One region of the Massilia sp. GER05 genome, then DNA from elsewhere that is predicted to be linked to it. Evidence: predicted binding sites of a transcription regulator. Region 1 holds the regulator's gene; each other region holds the start of a gene.

The links. Region 1 encodes FNR, which switches genes on or off when oxygen is low (the NO sensors DNR and NnrR bind a similar motif). Its sites were predicted from a motif close to TTGATNNNNATCAA; they were not measured.
Region 2: the regulator FNR is predicted to act here: its motif matches at 2,736-2,749, upstream of ACL58G_RS21385 (lipid-binding SYLF domain-containing protein).
Region 3: the regulator FNR is predicted to act here: its motif matches at 2,734-2,747, upstream of ACL58G_RS18520 (DUF3079 domain-containing protein).

What each region holds. Positions count from the first base shown of each region.
Region 1 covers NZ_CP178858.1:3,526,665-3,531,936, forward strand. Annotated here, with positions in the region: gene ACL58G_RS15880 (glycosyl hydrolase) at 1-258, shown strand, start outside; gene ACL58G_RS15885 (porin) at 259-1,329, opposite strand; gene fnr (fumarate/nitrate reduction transcriptional regulator Fnr) at 1,390-2,154, opposite strand; gene ACL58G_RS15895 (TorD/DmsD family molecular chaperone) at 2,373-3,011, shown strand; gene ACL58G_RS15900 (formate dehydrogenase) at 3,020-3,226, shown strand; gene ACL58G_RS15905 (formate dehydrogenase subunit alpha) at 3,242-5,272, shown strand, end outside.
Region 2 covers NZ_CP178858.1:4,819,597-4,824,868, reverse strand. Annotated here, with positions in the region: gene ACL58G_RS21395 (putative Ig domain-containing protein) at 1-1,152, shown strand, start outside; gene ACL58G_RS21390 (NF038129 family PEP-CTERM protein) at 1,163-1,753, shown strand; gene ACL58G_RS21385 (lipid-binding SYLF domain-containing protein) at 1,828-2,664, opposite strand; gene ACL58G_RS21380 (DUF2784 domain-containing protein) at 2,776-3,147, shown strand; partial or broken gene ACL58G_RS21375 (DUF427 domain-containing protein) at 3,245-3,373, shown strand; gene ACL58G_RS21370 (M15 family metallopeptidase) at 3,384-4,142, shown strand; gene ACL58G_RS21365 (hypothetical protein) at 4,139-5,149, opposite strand.
Region 3 covers NZ_CP178858.1:4,170,405-4,175,676, forward strand. Annotated here, with positions in the region: gene ACL58G_RS18505 (S41 family peptidase) at 1-89, opposite strand, end outside; gene ACL58G_RS18510 (hypothetical protein) at 201-1,811, shown strand; gene ACL58G_RS18515 (hypothetical protein) at 1,833-2,603, opposite strand; gene ACL58G_RS18520 (DUF3079 domain-containing protein) at 2,782-2,976, shown strand; gene ACL58G_RS18525 (hypothetical protein) at 3,079-3,363, shown strand; gene ACL58G_RS18530 (hypothetical protein) at 3,360-3,920, opposite strand; gene ACL58G_RS18535 (TfoX/Sxy family protein) at 4,037-4,387, opposite strand; gene ACL58G_RS18540 (PhzF family phenazine biosynthesis protein) at 4,452-5,272, opposite strand, start outside.

The DNA.
Region 1 (5,272 bases):
ATCGATTCCTACCCCGGCAACTTCGTCTACATTAACAACAAGACGGAGTTCGACAAGGCCTATGCGCTCAGCAACGGCGCGAAGCTCATCGCGATGACCGAGAACGGCCCGATGCCGGACATCGACAGCAGCCTCGAGGGCGGCGCGCCGTGGTCGTTCTTCATGTCCTGGGTCGACATCACGGCGGCCAATGACGATACGCGCATCAAGGCCGTGTATGCCGATCCACGCGTCATCACGCTGGAACGATACGTGTGATCAGAAGTTGTGACGCATGCCGAGCACGTACGCCTTAAGCGTCGCGCCCGGCGTGGCACCCAGACCGTTGATCGCGAAGTCGTAGACCCCGTTCGCGCGGTTGTCCAGGCGCGTCGTGTACGCGTACAGGCTGCTGCGCTTGCTGAGCGTGTAATCGTAGCCGAGCGTCGCATGCGTGGCGCCGGTGCCCGCGCCGGCGCGCACGAAGCCGATGCGCGTGCCGGCCGGCCCGCTCGCGTCGCCCGCGCGCGCAATGCCGATGCGGATGCCGTGCGGTCCCATCTGGTGCGACACGGACAGGTACACGGCATTGCGCGCCAGCTCGCCGGCGCCCGTCCCGTATTTCAAACGTTCGGCGACGACGGCGATGCGGGTCTGCGGGAACTGGTAGGCGAGGGCGGCCTTCGCGCCGGTGTCGTCCAGGCCCGGTCCCTGGTACTCGTGGTGGCGTTCGCCCGCCAGTACGGCATACCACGGGCCCCGTTCGTAGATCGCGGCGGCCGACGTCAGCGACGGCTGCGCGCCGCTTGCCGGCTTTTCTTCGTTCAGGCCGTGCGTCACCCGCAGCGACAGACCGTGCCAGGACGGGCTCCAGTAGTGAATCGAATTGGACTGGCGCCGGTCGAACGACGACTTGTCGCTGACGTTGTCCGCGTCCCCCGCGGATCCATTGCCCATGATGCTCATGTAGCCGGCCGTCGTCGGATAGAACGGGTCGAGGCCGGACGTGGCGCTGTTGTAGGCCGTCGTCCAGTGGCCCGCGAACAGCGTGCCCCACGTGCCGGCGAGGCCCACGCGGGTATCGCGTGCGGCGAGGGCGCCGGTGCCCGTGTCGGGCGACAGCGTGCCTTCGACCTGGAAGATGGCTTTCAGGCCGCCGCCCAGGTCTTCGCCGCCGCGGAAACCCAGCACGGAGCGGTTGTTCACGAGGCGCGTGAGGCCGGGGCCGGAGGACGCCGCCGCGTGTTCGAGGGCGACGTTGAGGCGGCCGTAGATCTGCACGGCGCCGTCTTGCGCGTGGACGGTGCCCGCGGCCAGCAGCATGGCGGCGGGGATTGACTTGATATGCATGGGGGATCTCCTTTGCCCGCATTGTCGATGCGGACGCGGAGACCGGGAACTACCGAAAGGTCAGGCCATCGGACTGCACTGCTCCGTCCCGGCCGCCATCGCCTTCAGGCGCGCCGGTTCGAGCAGCTCGACCTCGCGCTTGTCGACCTGCACGAGCCCCAGCTTTTTAAAACGGGACAGCAGGCGGCTGATGCTTTCGATGGTCAGGCCCAGGTAGTTGCCGATGTCTTCGCGCGACATGCGCAGCTGGAAGCGCGTGGACGAATAGCCGCGCGCCGCGTAGCGGGCCGAGAGGTTGATGAGGAAGACGGCGAAGCGCTGCTCGGCGCGCATGTTCCCCAGCAGGAGCATGACGTTCTGTTCGCGCGTGATTTCCTGGCTCATGATGCGGTGGAAGTGGCGCAGCAGCGCCGGCACCTGGCCGAACAGGTCCTGCAGGTTCCCGAACGGGATTTCGCACACTTCGCTGTCTTCCAGTGCGACGGCGTCGCAGTGGTGGCGGTCGGCGCTGATGGCGTCCATGCCGAGCAGCTCGCCGGCCATCTGGAAGCCCGTGATCTGCGCCTCGCCGGCCGCGTTGATCTGGTACGTCTTGAAGTGGCCGAAGCGCACGGCGTACAGGTTGCGGAACGGCTCGCCCATCTTGTACAGCGGTTCGTCGCGCTCCAGGCGGCGGCGCTTGCCGATGATCCGATCCAGGCGGTCGATGTCCGCGTCTTCCAGCCCCATTGGCAGGCACAGCTGGTGCATGCTGCAGGCCGCGCAACTGGACTTGAGTGCGGTGACGTTGATGGGGGATGCGGACGTGGTATCAGCGGCAATCATGGCAAGTACCTTCGGGTGATGTCTCGATTATAGACGTGCAGCCCGACTGCAACGAGGGAATTTGTCCCGACGTTGGTTGCCTGGCCAACGAAGTGTCGCGTGGACGTCAAGCGTGCGCGCCTTTGCGTTGTCAAGGATTACACTTCCCATGAATATTTGCCAACGGGAGAACCATGTCCGTCGAACAGCGTTCTGCTTCATCCGATTTGCATGACGGCGTGGAGAGAGCCGTCGCTGCGCCGCTGGCCGACGAGGACCAGGCCCGCGCCGATTTCTACGCGCTGTTCGCACGCCTGCTGCTGGCCCCGCCCGACGACGCACTGCTCGCGGCACTGGCCGCCGCGGACCCGATCGGCGCCGCCGGCGAATTCGCTCTCGAGGACGCCTGGCTGAAGCTGACCCAGGCCGCCACCGTCGTCGATGCGGCCGCCGCGGCCGATGAATTCTCGGCCATGTTCATCAGCACCGGCACGCCGCCGCTGAATCCGTACGGTTCCTTCTACCTCACGGGCCACCTGAACGATGCGCCGCTGGCCGACCTGCGCCACGACCTCGCGCGCCTGCGTCTCGCGCGGGCGCCAGGCGTGGGCGAGTTCGAAGACCACCTGGGCACGCTGTGCGAGACGATGCGCGTATTGATCCAGGGCGGACCCGGCATGCCGCCGCGTGGCCTGGCCGTGCAAAAACACTTTTTCGAAACGCATGTCCGGCCGTGGTATGCGGCCTGCCTGGCCGACATCGCGGGGAGTGCCGACGCGAATTTCTACCGGATCGTCGCAGGCGTCGTCGATGCCTTCCTGTCGATCGAAGCGCAGGCGTTCGCCGTGCTCGATGCCACCGACCCGATTGCCGCATGAGGACCATCATGAACGATGACAAGCAACCCGATCCGACCCGCCGCAGCCTGTTGAAGGCCGCGCCGCTGGGCGCGCTGGCCGTCGCCGCGGCCGCGCGTGCGCGGGCGCCCGGGCCGCAGCCCGAGCCCGCCGCACCGGTGGCGCCGCAGCAGGCCAAGGGCTATCACGAGACGGAACACATCCGGCGCTACTACCGCACCGCGGCTTACTGGTAGAAGGAGACCACGACCATGACCCTGGTGAAGACATCACGCGACAGCGGGCTGAAACGGCGCCGCTTCCTCGTCGGCGCGGGCGTGACGGCCGGCGCGGGCGCCCTCGCGCGCCACCTGCCGCTGAACGTGATCCAGCCCGCGACCGCGGCGGACCCCGTGCCGGCCAGGCCGAACACGGAGGTCAAGCACACCGTGTGCAGCCACTGCTCGGTGGGCTGCTCGGTGGAGGCGGTGGTCAGCAACGGCGTGTGGATCCGCCAGGAGGCCGCGTTCGACTCGCCGATCAACATGGGGGCCCACTGCGCGAAAGGCGCGTCGGTGCGCGAGCACGGGTTCGGCGAACACCGCCTGCGCTATCCGATGAAGCTCGTGAACGGCAAGTACGAGCGCATCACGTGGGACCAGGCCGTGGGCGAGATCGGCGACCGGCTGCTGAAACTGCGCGAGCAGTCCGGGCCGGATGCGCTGATGGTGATCGGCAGCTCGAAGCACAGCAACGAGCAGTCCTACCTGCTGCGCAAATGGGTGTCGATGTGGGGCTCCAATAACTGCGACCACCAGGCCCGCATCTGCCACTCGACGACGGTGGCCGGCGTCGCCCAGACCTACGGGTATGGCGCGATGACGAACTCGTTCAACGATCTCCACTACAGCAAGGCCGTGCTGTTCATCGGCTCGAACCCGGCCGAGGCGCATCCGATCTCGATGCTGCACTTCCTGCATGCGAAGGAACTGGGCGCGAAGATGATCGTCGTCGACCCGCGCTTCACGCGCACGGCGCGCTTCGCCCACCACTACGTGCGCATCCGTCCCGGCACCGACATCGCATTCGTGTGGGGCATGCTGTGGCACATCTTCAACAACGGCTGGGAAGACAAGGCGTACATCGCCGCGCGCACGTACGGCATGGACGACGTGCGCAAGGAAGTCGCGAAGTGGACGCCCGATAAGGTCAGCGACGTGACGGGCGTGCCGGAAGCGTCCGTGCGCATGGCGGCCGAAATGCTGGCGACGAACAAGCCATCGTCCGTCGTCTGGTGCATGGGCATCACGCAGCACCACGTGGGCACGGCGAACGTGCGCGCGCTGTCGATCCTGCAGCTCGCGCTGGGGAACATCGGCGTGCAGGGCGGCGGCGCCAACATCTACCGCGGCCACGACAACGTGCAGGGCGCGACGGACGTCGGTCCGAACGGCGAGTCGCTGCCCGGCTACTACGGCATCGCGGAAGGCGCGTGGAAGCACTTCGCGACCGTGTGGGGCGTCGATTACGACTGGGTCAAGTCGCGCTTCGGCTCGAAGGAGTTGATGGAAAAGCCGGGCATCACGGTGTCGCGCTGGTTCGACGCGGTCCTGGAAGACAACCAGTACGTCGACCAGCCGGCGAACCTGCGTGCCGTGTTCTACTGGGGCCACGCGCCGAACAGCCAGACGCGCCTGCCGGACATGAAGGCCGCGATGCAGAAGCTGGACTTCATGGTCGTCATCGATCCGTATCCCAGCATGACGGCCGCGATGCACGGCAGGAGCGATGGCGTCTACCTGCTGCCGGCCGCGTCGCAGTTCGAGACGCAGGGTTCCGTCACGGCGTCGAACCGCTCGATCCAGTGGCGCGAGCGCGTGATCCAGCCGCTGTTCGAATGCAAGACGGACCACGAGATCATGTACCTGTTCGCGCAGAAGCTCGGCTTCGGCGAACAGCTCGTCAAGAACATCAAGGTCGTCAACAACGAACCGGTCATCGAGGACATCCTCCGCGAGATCAACCGCTCCTGCTGGACCATCGGCTACACGGGCTGCTCGCCCGAGCGCTTGAAACTGCACATGGAGCACAAGCGCGATTTCAATCCGACGACGATGCGTGCCGAATCCGGTCCGTGCAAGGGCGACTATTACGGCCTGCCGTGGCCGTGCTGGGGCACGCCGGAGATGAAGCACCCGGGCACGCCGATCCTGTACGACCTGCACAAGCCGGTGGCGGAGGGCGGCCTGCCGTTCCGCGCCAACTGGGGCGTGGAGCACAACGGCGAGCCCCTGCTGGCGGCG
Region 2 (5,272 bases), 1.3 Mb from region 1:
AGCGTCGCGTACGAGGCCGTCCGGCTGCCGGCCGGGGCGACGGTGAACACGTCCAGCGGCGCGTTCGACTGGACGCCGGCGCCGGACCAGGTGGGCATGCACGACATCGTCGTCGCCGCGACCGACGGCGTCGCCGTCAGCACGATGACGGCGCGCCTGGACGTGCAGCCGGACCGCGCGTCCGCATTCCGGGCCGCGCTCGACGGCTACGATCCCGCTGCCGCCTACACCACGCCGTCGCTGGCCACGTTCAAGACGGAGCTGGCGCCGCTGCAGCAGCAGATGGCGACCGTGTCCGATGCCGATTTCCCGGCCCTGCTGAAGGCCGTGCAGGCGGCCGTGCGCAAGCTGGAGCTGGTCAATCCGAAGGTCGCCTCCGACGGCAGCCTCGACTGGAGCAAGAACATGGTGACGACGATCGGCTTCGGCGCGGACCGTCCGGCGCTGCTCGTCGACAATAACTACAACAGTTATTCCGGCGACCTGCGCGCGCCGATCACCATCGACTTCGGCGAGAACTACCGCGTGGCGGTCGGTGCCTTCGGCATCCAGGCCCGCTACATGTTCGGCAACCGTTCGCAGGGCGCCAACGTGTACGGGTCGAACGACAACGTGAACTGGACCTTGCTCACGAGCCGCGAGACGACGGACACGAGCGGCCGCAACTTCGAGATGGAAGTCATCCCCGTGCTGCCCGGCCTGGAGACGCAACAGTACCGTTACTTCATGGCACGCGTCGACCACCCGGGCCCGCCGACGGATCCGGCGTATCCCGGCATTTCATCGTATGGCGAGTTCCACTTCTACGGCACCCGCTATGACCTGCTGGCGCCCGTGGACCTGACGGGCAACGTCCGGATCGCGCGGTCCGGCCTGACGATGAACCGCTTCACGCAGAAGTACGCCGGCACGGTGACGTTCACGAACACGGGCGGTACGGCGCTCAAGGGACCGCTGCAGTTCCGCCTCGCCGGCCTGACGAGCGGCGTCACGCTCGACAACGCGACGGGCGTGAAGGACGGCGTGCCCTACGTCACCCTGAACGAAGCGGAACTTGCGCCGGGCCAGACGGCGACCGTGACCACGACGTTCTCTAACCCGGCGAAGGCCACCATCGCCTATACCCCACAACTGTTCAAGGCACAATACTAGGAGACACACCATGCAGTCCATCACTCACCGCGCGGCCCGGATGCTGGCCGCAACCTGGATGTACCTGTGCGCCGGCGTGGCGCTGGCGGTGCCGGTCCACCACGTCGACATCGATACGTCGGCGCTGGGCTCGGGTACCGCCTACCTGGGCATGTCGTTTCTCAGCGTGGGCGGCGCGACGCCGGCCAGCGCGTCGGTCACCAATCTCGCGGCCGACCTGCTGGGCATGCCCGTCGGCACCGGTTCCGTGGCAGGCGGACCGCCGGGCGCGCTGACGTTCACGAGCGAGGCGGGCGGCGGTGACTGGTTCCAGGCGATCCAGCTCGGCGGCCACGTCGGCTTCGACGTCAGCTTCCTGTTCGGCGACGGCACCGACGGCAGCACGTTCAGCTGGTCGCTGTTCGACGACACGCACTACCTCGGCGTCGACGGCGACCTGGGCAGCATCGCCCTCCATCCGGACGCGGCGCCGGACGGGCGCCTGACCATCACGCCGGACAATGCGTTCACAGCCGTGCGCGCCGTTCCGGAGCCGTCCACGCTGCTGTTGGTGGCGCTGACCGGCTGCATGCTGGCGGCAGTGCGGCGCCGGCCGGCCTGACCGTTCGCGGTGGGGCGCCGTTGGGCGCAGCCACCGCGATCGGGCCTGGGAACCCGCGCGGGCCGGACGCGCCGCTACCGTCCGCCCGCCTTGCCGCTGCTTCCGGCCGGCGTCGGCGGACTGCCGAGTACCTTGCGCAGGGCGTCGGCCTGGGCGTTGGTCTCCTTGCTGTCGATCGCCTGCAGCGCCGTCATCGGCTTGCCGTAGTAGGCCTCGGTCAGGCGCTGGTTGTAGCGGACGTCGTTGATGCCCACCGTGGCCGCGTTGCCGAACAGGCCCTTGCTGCCCGACCACGCGACGACGTCGCCCGCCGTCGAGCCCTGGGCCATGCGCGCGAAGTTGACGACCGTGAGCCCGGCGTCGGCGCTGAGCGAGAAGTTGTTACGGTTGCGGAAACTGTCGACGGCTTTCTGGTTCAGCAGCACCAGGGCGATCGGCCCGCCTTCCACGCCGGCCTGGAGTCCGATGCTGAGGCCGCCGGTGTCGAAGAACACCGGGTTGCCCCAGGTGCCATCCGCGCGCCGGGCCATCAGCACGCCCGCGCCGCCGGCACCCCCGACGCCGAGCGCGGCGCGGCCATAGGTGGGCACGATGAAGACGCCGCGCGCGCGACCCAGCAGGGCCGCCATGCCGGTCTCGTTGCTCATCGTATGGACGACGCCCACGGCGTCGCTGACGTGCTTGACGGCGGCCTGCTGGCGCCGCGTGGCGGAGTCGTTGTCGGTGCCGTGCGCCGCCTGGCCCGCCGCCGCCGTCGCGGACCGGGTCGGCTGGGCATCCTGCGCGGTGGCGGCCGGCAATGCGAAGGCGAGCATGAGCAGGGCGGCGGCGCCCAGCAGGGCATGCCGTAGGGCGGACCGGCGCCGGCCCGCGCGAGGCGGCGGCGTCGTGCGTGGCATCACGTGCATCATGATGTTCTCCTCGGTTCGGCCGAACGGATCGGCGATGATGGTGGAGAATAGGAGCACCCCAGGGTGCGGGCTTGACATGTATCAGTCGTGCGCCGGTCGGTATCATGGGCCATGGTCTATCAATTGTTCGCCGCCATGGTGCTGTTATTGCACCTGGGCTTCATCCTGTTCGTCGTCGCGGGTGCCGTACTCGTCGCGCGCTGGCGCCGGCTGCTGCCGCTGCACCTGGCCGCCGTCGCCTGGGGCATCCTGATCGAGGCCACCGGCGCGGCGTGCCCACTGACCGGGCTGGAGAATCACCTGCGCATGCTGGCCGGGACGGCGGGCTATGCGGGCGGTTTCGTCGACCATTATCTTGTCGGACTCATCTATCCGTCCGGTCTCACGAGCGGCATGCAATGGGGACTGGCCGCGGCCGTGCTGGCGCTGAACGCCGTGCTGTACATCCGCATCGTGCGCGGGGGGCGGGACGACCGCGATTGATCCGGATCCGCGGCTGGAGCGGACGGGACGCACTTGCACGGGACCGGGCGGCATGAGATCGTAGGGGGCCACGACAGGAGAAAACATGCCGACAGCCATGAAGACACCCGGTCCCGACCATCCGATCACGATCACGCCGGCGCCGGGCCGCGTGACGGTGCGCGCCGGCGGTACCGTGCTCGCCAGCAGCGACCGCGCGCTCGCGCTGCGCGAAGCGGATTATCCGGACCGCGTCGATGCGATCGAGACCCGTTGAGCCCGGCGGTGAGGGGCCCGGCGGCGTGCCGTTCGACGAGTTCACGCTGACGGGACGCGCACGCACGCATGTCCAGCATTACGGGCAGATGCCGGGACAGCCCCGTTTTGCCGCGCGGCCCGAGGTCGCGGCGGCGTTTCTCGCGATGCGCGCGGCGGCCGGGGAGGACGGTATCGACATGCTGCCGATCGCGTCGTGGCGGCCGTTCGAGGCCCAGGCCCGCAACTGGAACCGCAAATTTTCCGGGCAGGCGACATTGTACGATTGCGCGGGCGGTGCGCGCGACCACGGGGCGCTGGCGCCGCCGGACATCGTCCGTGCGATCCTCGACTGGACCGGGTTGCCGGGCGCGACGCGGCGCCACTGGGGCACGGACATCGACGTGTTCGACCGCGCCGCGCACCCGCCCGGCTACCGGACGAAGCTGCTGCCGCACGAGGCCGGACCGGACGGCGTGTACGCACGCCTGCATGCCTGGCTCGACATGCACGCGGCGCGCTTCGGTTTCTTTCGTCCGTACCGCACCCGCCGCCGCGGGATGTGCCCGGAACCATGGCACCTGAGCCATGCGCCGTCGGCACGGGCGGCGCTGGCGGCCATCGATATCGACATGGTCGCGCGCGCGGTCCGCGGTGCGGATCTGCTGGGCCGCGAGCTCGTGCTGGAGATGTTGCCGGACATTTTCCGCGACCACGTGCTGGACGTGGACCGCCCGGACGCGGGGATCGGCGGCGGTTAGCCGGCGTCCTGGCCGGCCGTGCGGGCAAGGCGGTGCACGCCGCCCGCATCGGCGCGGTCCGCGCGCACGGCGGGCGGCGCCAGGTGCAGGGTGGTGCGGGCGAGCGCGTCCATGCGCACGCCGAGCGGACGCCGCATCGGACCGGGTTCCAGGCGGGTAGCGAACATCCACAGGACGGGGTAATCGAGGGTCGTCGGCACGACCACGTTCAGGATCATCGCGAGTTGCCAGTCGGCGCACTGGAGGTCGTCGATAGAGATAAGCAACGGCTGGTTCGCCGCGCGATGCTGGACCAGCGCGCACAGGGCGGCCGTCTGCAGCAGCTGGGTGGCCGGCAGGGGCCACTCGGGCGGGGCGTCGATCAGGCCGACGCACGCGTCGACGTGGACCGGCGCCACACCCAGCGCGGCGCAACGGCTACGCACGAGGTCGGCCAGCGGGACGGCGTCCGTGCCGGCGCCGGCCTGAAGGCCGAGCAGGCCGAGCATCAGGTCGGCGGCCGTGTGGACGGCGGGGATGCGGGCGCGACCGCCGTCGAGTACGACGCAGGTGTAGCCGCGCGTCCGGGCGTCGCGGACGCCGAAGGACAGCAGCGGCGATTTGCCGGCGCCGGCGACACCCTGCACGTCGATGATCCGCCCGCGGCCGCCGGCATGGACCGCGTCGATGACTGCACGGCATTGCAGGCGCTCGACGTCCGAGATGTCCGCCGCGTCCGGCACGGGACGCGCGCGCGGCGCCTGGCGGGTCGGCTCCGGGTCGATCAGGGTCTCGACGCCGATGCCGTAGAACGCGGCCAGGTGGCGCACGGTGCGGTAGGGTACGGGCCTGCCGGATTCGGCGCGCTTGATGGCGGCGCGGGTGAGGCAGAGTCTGCGTTCCTGGAACTGTTCGGACAACGCCTCGCGTCCGCTGCGGCGCTGGCGCAGGGCTTTCAGGCTGTGCACGTCGAGCATGACGCGGGCGTCAAAGGGCTGGATGGGCGAGGAAGCGAGGTTGAATGTCATTGCACGTCCGGGAAAAGGCACCGCCCCGATGGCGGCGCTACTCATATTGCAAACGCCGTGCCATGGCGAAATCCGGGGAGACGGGCCCGATTTCGGCCCATCGGATGTTTCTGCGTGTAAAAT
Region 3 (5,272 bases), 640 kb from region 1:
TCGGGCCGGAAGAGGTCCGGCAGGGCAACGACGGTGCCGGCCAGCCCCAACGACAGCAAGATCAACAGGATGAACAGGTTTCTTTTCAATTCTTTCCCCCTCGCTGAGCAGGTTATCGGAAAGGCTGCCCGGGAAAATGCGTGGATTGTCACATCGGTTCGGTAATCATATTCGACACCATGCCGTGTTAAGCTCGCCTCATGCATAACGTTCCCAGCCCGATCTTCACCATGTTGCTGGCCGCGGCCGTCAGCGCCAGCGCTTCCGCCGCCACATTGTCCGTCGGCCCGGGCAAGGCGTTTTCCGCACCGTGCGCCGCCGTCGCCGCCGCCCGGGACGGCGACACCATCGAGATCGAAGGCGGCACCACGTACCAGGGCGACGCCTGCAGGATCGCCCGCAACGGCCTGACCATCCGCGGCGTGAACGGCCGCCCCCGGATCGACGCGGCCGGCAAGGAAAACGGCGGCAAGGGTACGTGGGTCGTGACGGGCAACGACATCGTCGTCGACAACGTCGAGATGACGGGCGCGAAGGTCGCCGACCAGAACGGTGCGGCGCTGCGCCTGGAGGGCACCAATTTCACGTTGCGTCACAGCTTCCTGCACGATAACGAAAACGGCATTCTCAGCGGTCACAACGAGAACAGCGACATCCTCGTCGAATACACCGAGTTCGGTCACAACGGCTTCGGCGATGGCCAGACCCACAACCTGTACATCGGCAAGGCCAGGAGCCTGACTTTCCGCTACAACTATTCGCACGATGCGAACGTCGGCCACAACCTGAAGTCGCGCGCGATGACGAACACGATCGTCTACAACCGCTTCTCGAGCACGAATCCGGGCGAGAAGGGCAGCACGGCCTCGGGCCAGCCGAGCTACGAGATCGACCTCCCGAACGCGGGCACATCCTACGTCATCGGCAACGTCATCCAGCAACCGGCCGCCAACCAGAATCCGGCCATCGTGGCGTACGGGGAGGAAGGTGCGACCAATCCGGGCCAGGACCTGTACTTCGTCAATAACACCGTGGTGAACGACTTCGCCGGCGGGACGTTCCTGTTCGTCAGCGGCAAGGTTTCGACGCCGGCGCTCATCCAGAACAATATCTTCGTCGGCAACGGCATACTCAGTACCCAGTCCAGCGCAGTACTGAAGAACAATTACCGCGCTCTCGCGGCCGACATCGCCGATCGTTCGACCGGCAGCTTGCGGCGCTTCGCCAGCGCGCTCGTGATCGGCGCGGGCACCGACCCGGGCAAGTCGGCCGCCGGCGTGCCGTTGGTGCCGACGGGGCAGTACAAGGACGTCGCGGCGGGCGAGGCGCGCCCCGTTTCCGGCGCGCTGGACCTCGGCGCCTTCGACGTGCGGGGCGCCACGGCGCGTGCGAAAGCGGTCTCCTGGACCGAATGCGCCGCGGAGGGCAAGGTCTGCCGGTTCGGCGGCACGCGCGAAGTGAGATTCGGCAGCGAAGGCGCGTACACGTCGAAGATCGTGACCGCATCGACGCCCTGCACGACGGCCGTGTTCGGCGACCCGGCGCGCGGCCTGGCCAAGGCCTGCAGCTATGCCGACGTGACCACGGCGGCGCCGGCCGCGCAGGCGAAAACCGCCGCGGCGAGCGCCTGGACGCCGTGCGCGGGCGAGGGCGCCATCTGCCAGCTCAGCGGAACCAATCGGGTGCGTTACGGTACCGAAACCAAAAACGTGACCAAGGTGTTGACCGGTCCCGTGACCTGCTCGAACGCCACGTTCGGGGATCCTGCCCACGGTTCCTTGAAGACCTGCAGCTATCGGGCGGGACGGTGACGGCGCCGGATCGGTGCATGGTCAAGCGTCACGTTGCATGCGGTCGTGGCGTCGTCGCACTATCGTGAAGACGGCCCGGCCCACGACATAAGCCGCAAGTGCTTGCGGCAGGAGGACCAGCAACGCGAACGGGACCACCAGGAAGGTATTTGCGTCGACGTCGGGCGAACGCAAGACTCCGATGGTGGTCCAGCCGACGACGGCCACGACAATCCCACCGAGGAAAGCGGCCAGGATCGCCCGACGGTGCCACCCCGCGTACACGCAGATCGTCGCGGCCGCCAACCAGGTAAGGTTGTTATGGAAGAGCGGCGCCGACGCAAACGCGGAATATGCCGCGACCCCGTGCATGAAGGCGTTGTTCAGGCTACGCGTGGGGGCATCGTCGTGGACGACGCGGCGCTCACCTTTTATGAGCGACAGACACAACTCCAACAATGCCCACAGGACGCCGGTGATCCCAAGCTTCATGAAGAGCCAGTTCGTCTCGATACGCCCCTGGACCTGCTTCTTTCTTTGCTCAAAGTCGATCGTGACGGGACTGAACGGGTAGCCGATCCGAAGGCGATGCCAACGCTCGTTGAAGTGAGCGTCGAAGCTGTCGAGGTTGACGGCGAACACGACGTCCTCCTTCAGCCGCACGAAGGTGCCGGTTCTATCTTCCAGATCATCTCTGCCGAGGGCAGTCCAGGAAGGGCGGTAGCTGTCGAACATCGTATCGTATGTGGGGATGGCATTCAGCATCAGGAGCAGCACCATGCCACGGGAAAGCGGTCTGGAGAAGAATCGCATGATGTTTCGCAAGTTGGCTCCAAGGTTTTAACGATCATCGCGAGTTCAGCATAGCAACTTACTGAAACGAAAAAGTCACGAACGGTCACAGCCGGCATCGAGCGCTCACCCTGATTGGTTCCAGAATGAGTTGACATAGATTAAGGAAAACCACTGCACAACTCACCATACTCGATACATGGCAAAGAAATTTCCGATTTATCCCGTACACCCGGAGCGTGTTTGCTGGGGATGCGACAAATATTGCCCTGCAGATTCACTTGCATGCGGAAACGGCTCGGTGCGCACGCAGCATCCCGTCGAATTATTCGGCGATGACTGGCAGGCGTGGGGACTCGATTCGAACGATGACGCCGACGCTTCAGCGAGCTGAGGAGCGGCCGGTTCGCAGCGATTTTTTCGGTGGCCTATTGCGTTCGGGCCCAGTACGACCCATGTACAGGCTACCGACACGTCCCAAGCCATGGAGGCCGCCTTGAAACGTCTCATTGCATTGTGGCGCACCGTCGCCGGCCAGGACCTGCGCCTGCTGTGGTACGCCGTCCGGCACGAACATCGCCCCGGGTGGCTGGTGCCGGCACTGGCCGTCCTCGCCTTGTTCGCGGTGGAGCCGTTGAATGTCGCGGTGCCCGTGCTCGGCACGATCGACGAGTTCGTGCTGCTGCCCCTCATCCTGCACGGCATCGCGACCATGTTGCCGGCGCACGTCGTCGACGGTTATGCGCGCGCTTACGATAAACGCTTGCGGCGCCGGGCCTAGGTCCGGCATGCGGGGAACTTTTCCCGCTGCCGGTTGACGTTCTTGACGAACTCCTCCGCCTGATCCTGCGGATAGGTCTGTACCTGCTCGTTGACCTTCACCTTGTTGAAGACTTCCTTGCCCTGGCACGTGACGAGGACGACTTCGCCGCGTCGAACCAGCGCGGCGCGCATGTCGGCCAGCGACAGCGCCAGGCTGTGGTCGAGTAACTGCCTGACGCCGCTGAGCGCCATCGTCTTCAGCATGTTGCCCAGGAAGCCTTCGTCTTTGTCGCGCGCGTCCTGCGGCTCGCCGATCTGCTTCATGCCGTAATCGGTGAGCTGCATGACCACCGCATCGTCCTTCAACATCAATTCGGTCCACCGGCTCGTCGACTGCACGTAAGGCTGCCCCGACGCGGGCTTCTGGCGCGGACCGAAACGCTCGGGGCCATCGCCCTCATGGGCGTCGATCGAGATGGTCGAGCTGTGGCGGGTTTCGCCGGATGGACCGGCATGGGCAAAGGTCGTGGTCGCGAGGACGGCGGTGGCGCAGAGGATGACGCGGATCGTGTTCATGGTTGTTCCGAAAGCCGGTTGAGGACTACGGAGGACGATAGCGCAAGCGGCACACGGTCGGCCCGCCGTTTGCGACGAACGGCGTTATTCGGGCGCCAGACGGTGTTATCGCGCGCTCAGCCAGCACCTCGTTTCGCCCGCGGTGCGGCCGGCTTCTTCGGCTTCGGCGGCGGCATGATCGCCGCCGTCTCGAGCAGCAGGCGGCGCAGCGCTTCCGGCTCGTCCAGCAATTCGTCCGCGATCGGATAGTCCTTGGCGCCGGGGTAGGGTGGCCCTTGCGGCAGGTCGGGCGCGAGCCGTGCGGCGGCGTCGGACGGCTTGACGAACAGGCTGCCGTCGCAGGCGAAGGCGACCACCTTGTCGTCGACGTACAGCGCGTATTCGCCGAACATCTTCCGGTGCGTCAGCCGCGCCCCCAAACCCACCACTTCCGCGACGTAGTCGATGAAGCTCCTGTCCGTTGCCATGCGCGTTCTCCGTGCCGTGATCGAAACCGCCAGCGTAGCCCGGCGCGGCGGTTCGATCAAGACCTCAGAACGTCAGGCGACCGTCGACGCAGGTGACGGCGTTGCCGCCCACCCGGATCGCATCGTCCGCGATCTGCAGGCGCAGGATGCCGGCCCGGCCCAGCGCGGCGCCCTGGCTGGACAGGAAGTCCCGGCCGAACGCGTCGGCCTGGCCCGTGTGCCGCAAATACGCCGCGATGGACCCGTTGCCGCTGCCGCAGACGGGATCTTCGTCCACGCCGTGCGCCGGAGCGAATGCGCGGACCTCGATGCGCGCGGCGGCGCCGTCGGGATGCGGGCCGAAGACGATCACGCCCGTGTTGCCGCTTGCGGCATCGCGCGCCTTCATGCGGGCCAGGTCGGGCGCGGCGGCCAGCACCGCGCGGGCGTCCGGCAGCTGCGCGACGACCCAGCGCGTCCCGGCATCCACGAGGCAGGGCGGGGCGCTGCCGGCCAGCGGCGTGCCGAGGATGCGCGCCACCTCGTCCGCCTGCGCCGCATCCAGCGGCGTGATCGTCGTCGTTGGGAGTTCGAACGCGATCCAGCGGGCGCCATCGCCTGCCTGCGTCACGTCCAGCCGGACCAGGCCGCGCGCGCATTCCTGCACCAGCACGCCGTCGCGCGGCGCGACCTTGCCCGTTTCAAGCAGCGCGTGCGCGGTGCCGATGGTCGGGTGACCGGCGAACGGCAGCTCCGCGCCGGGCGTGAAGATGCGCACGCGGTAGTCGGCGCCAGGCTGCGTCGGGCGCAGTGCGAACGTCGTTTCGGACAGGTTGGTCCAGTTGGCGATGCGCTGCATCTGCGCGGCGGACAGGTCGTCGGCGTCGAACACGACGGCGAGCGGAT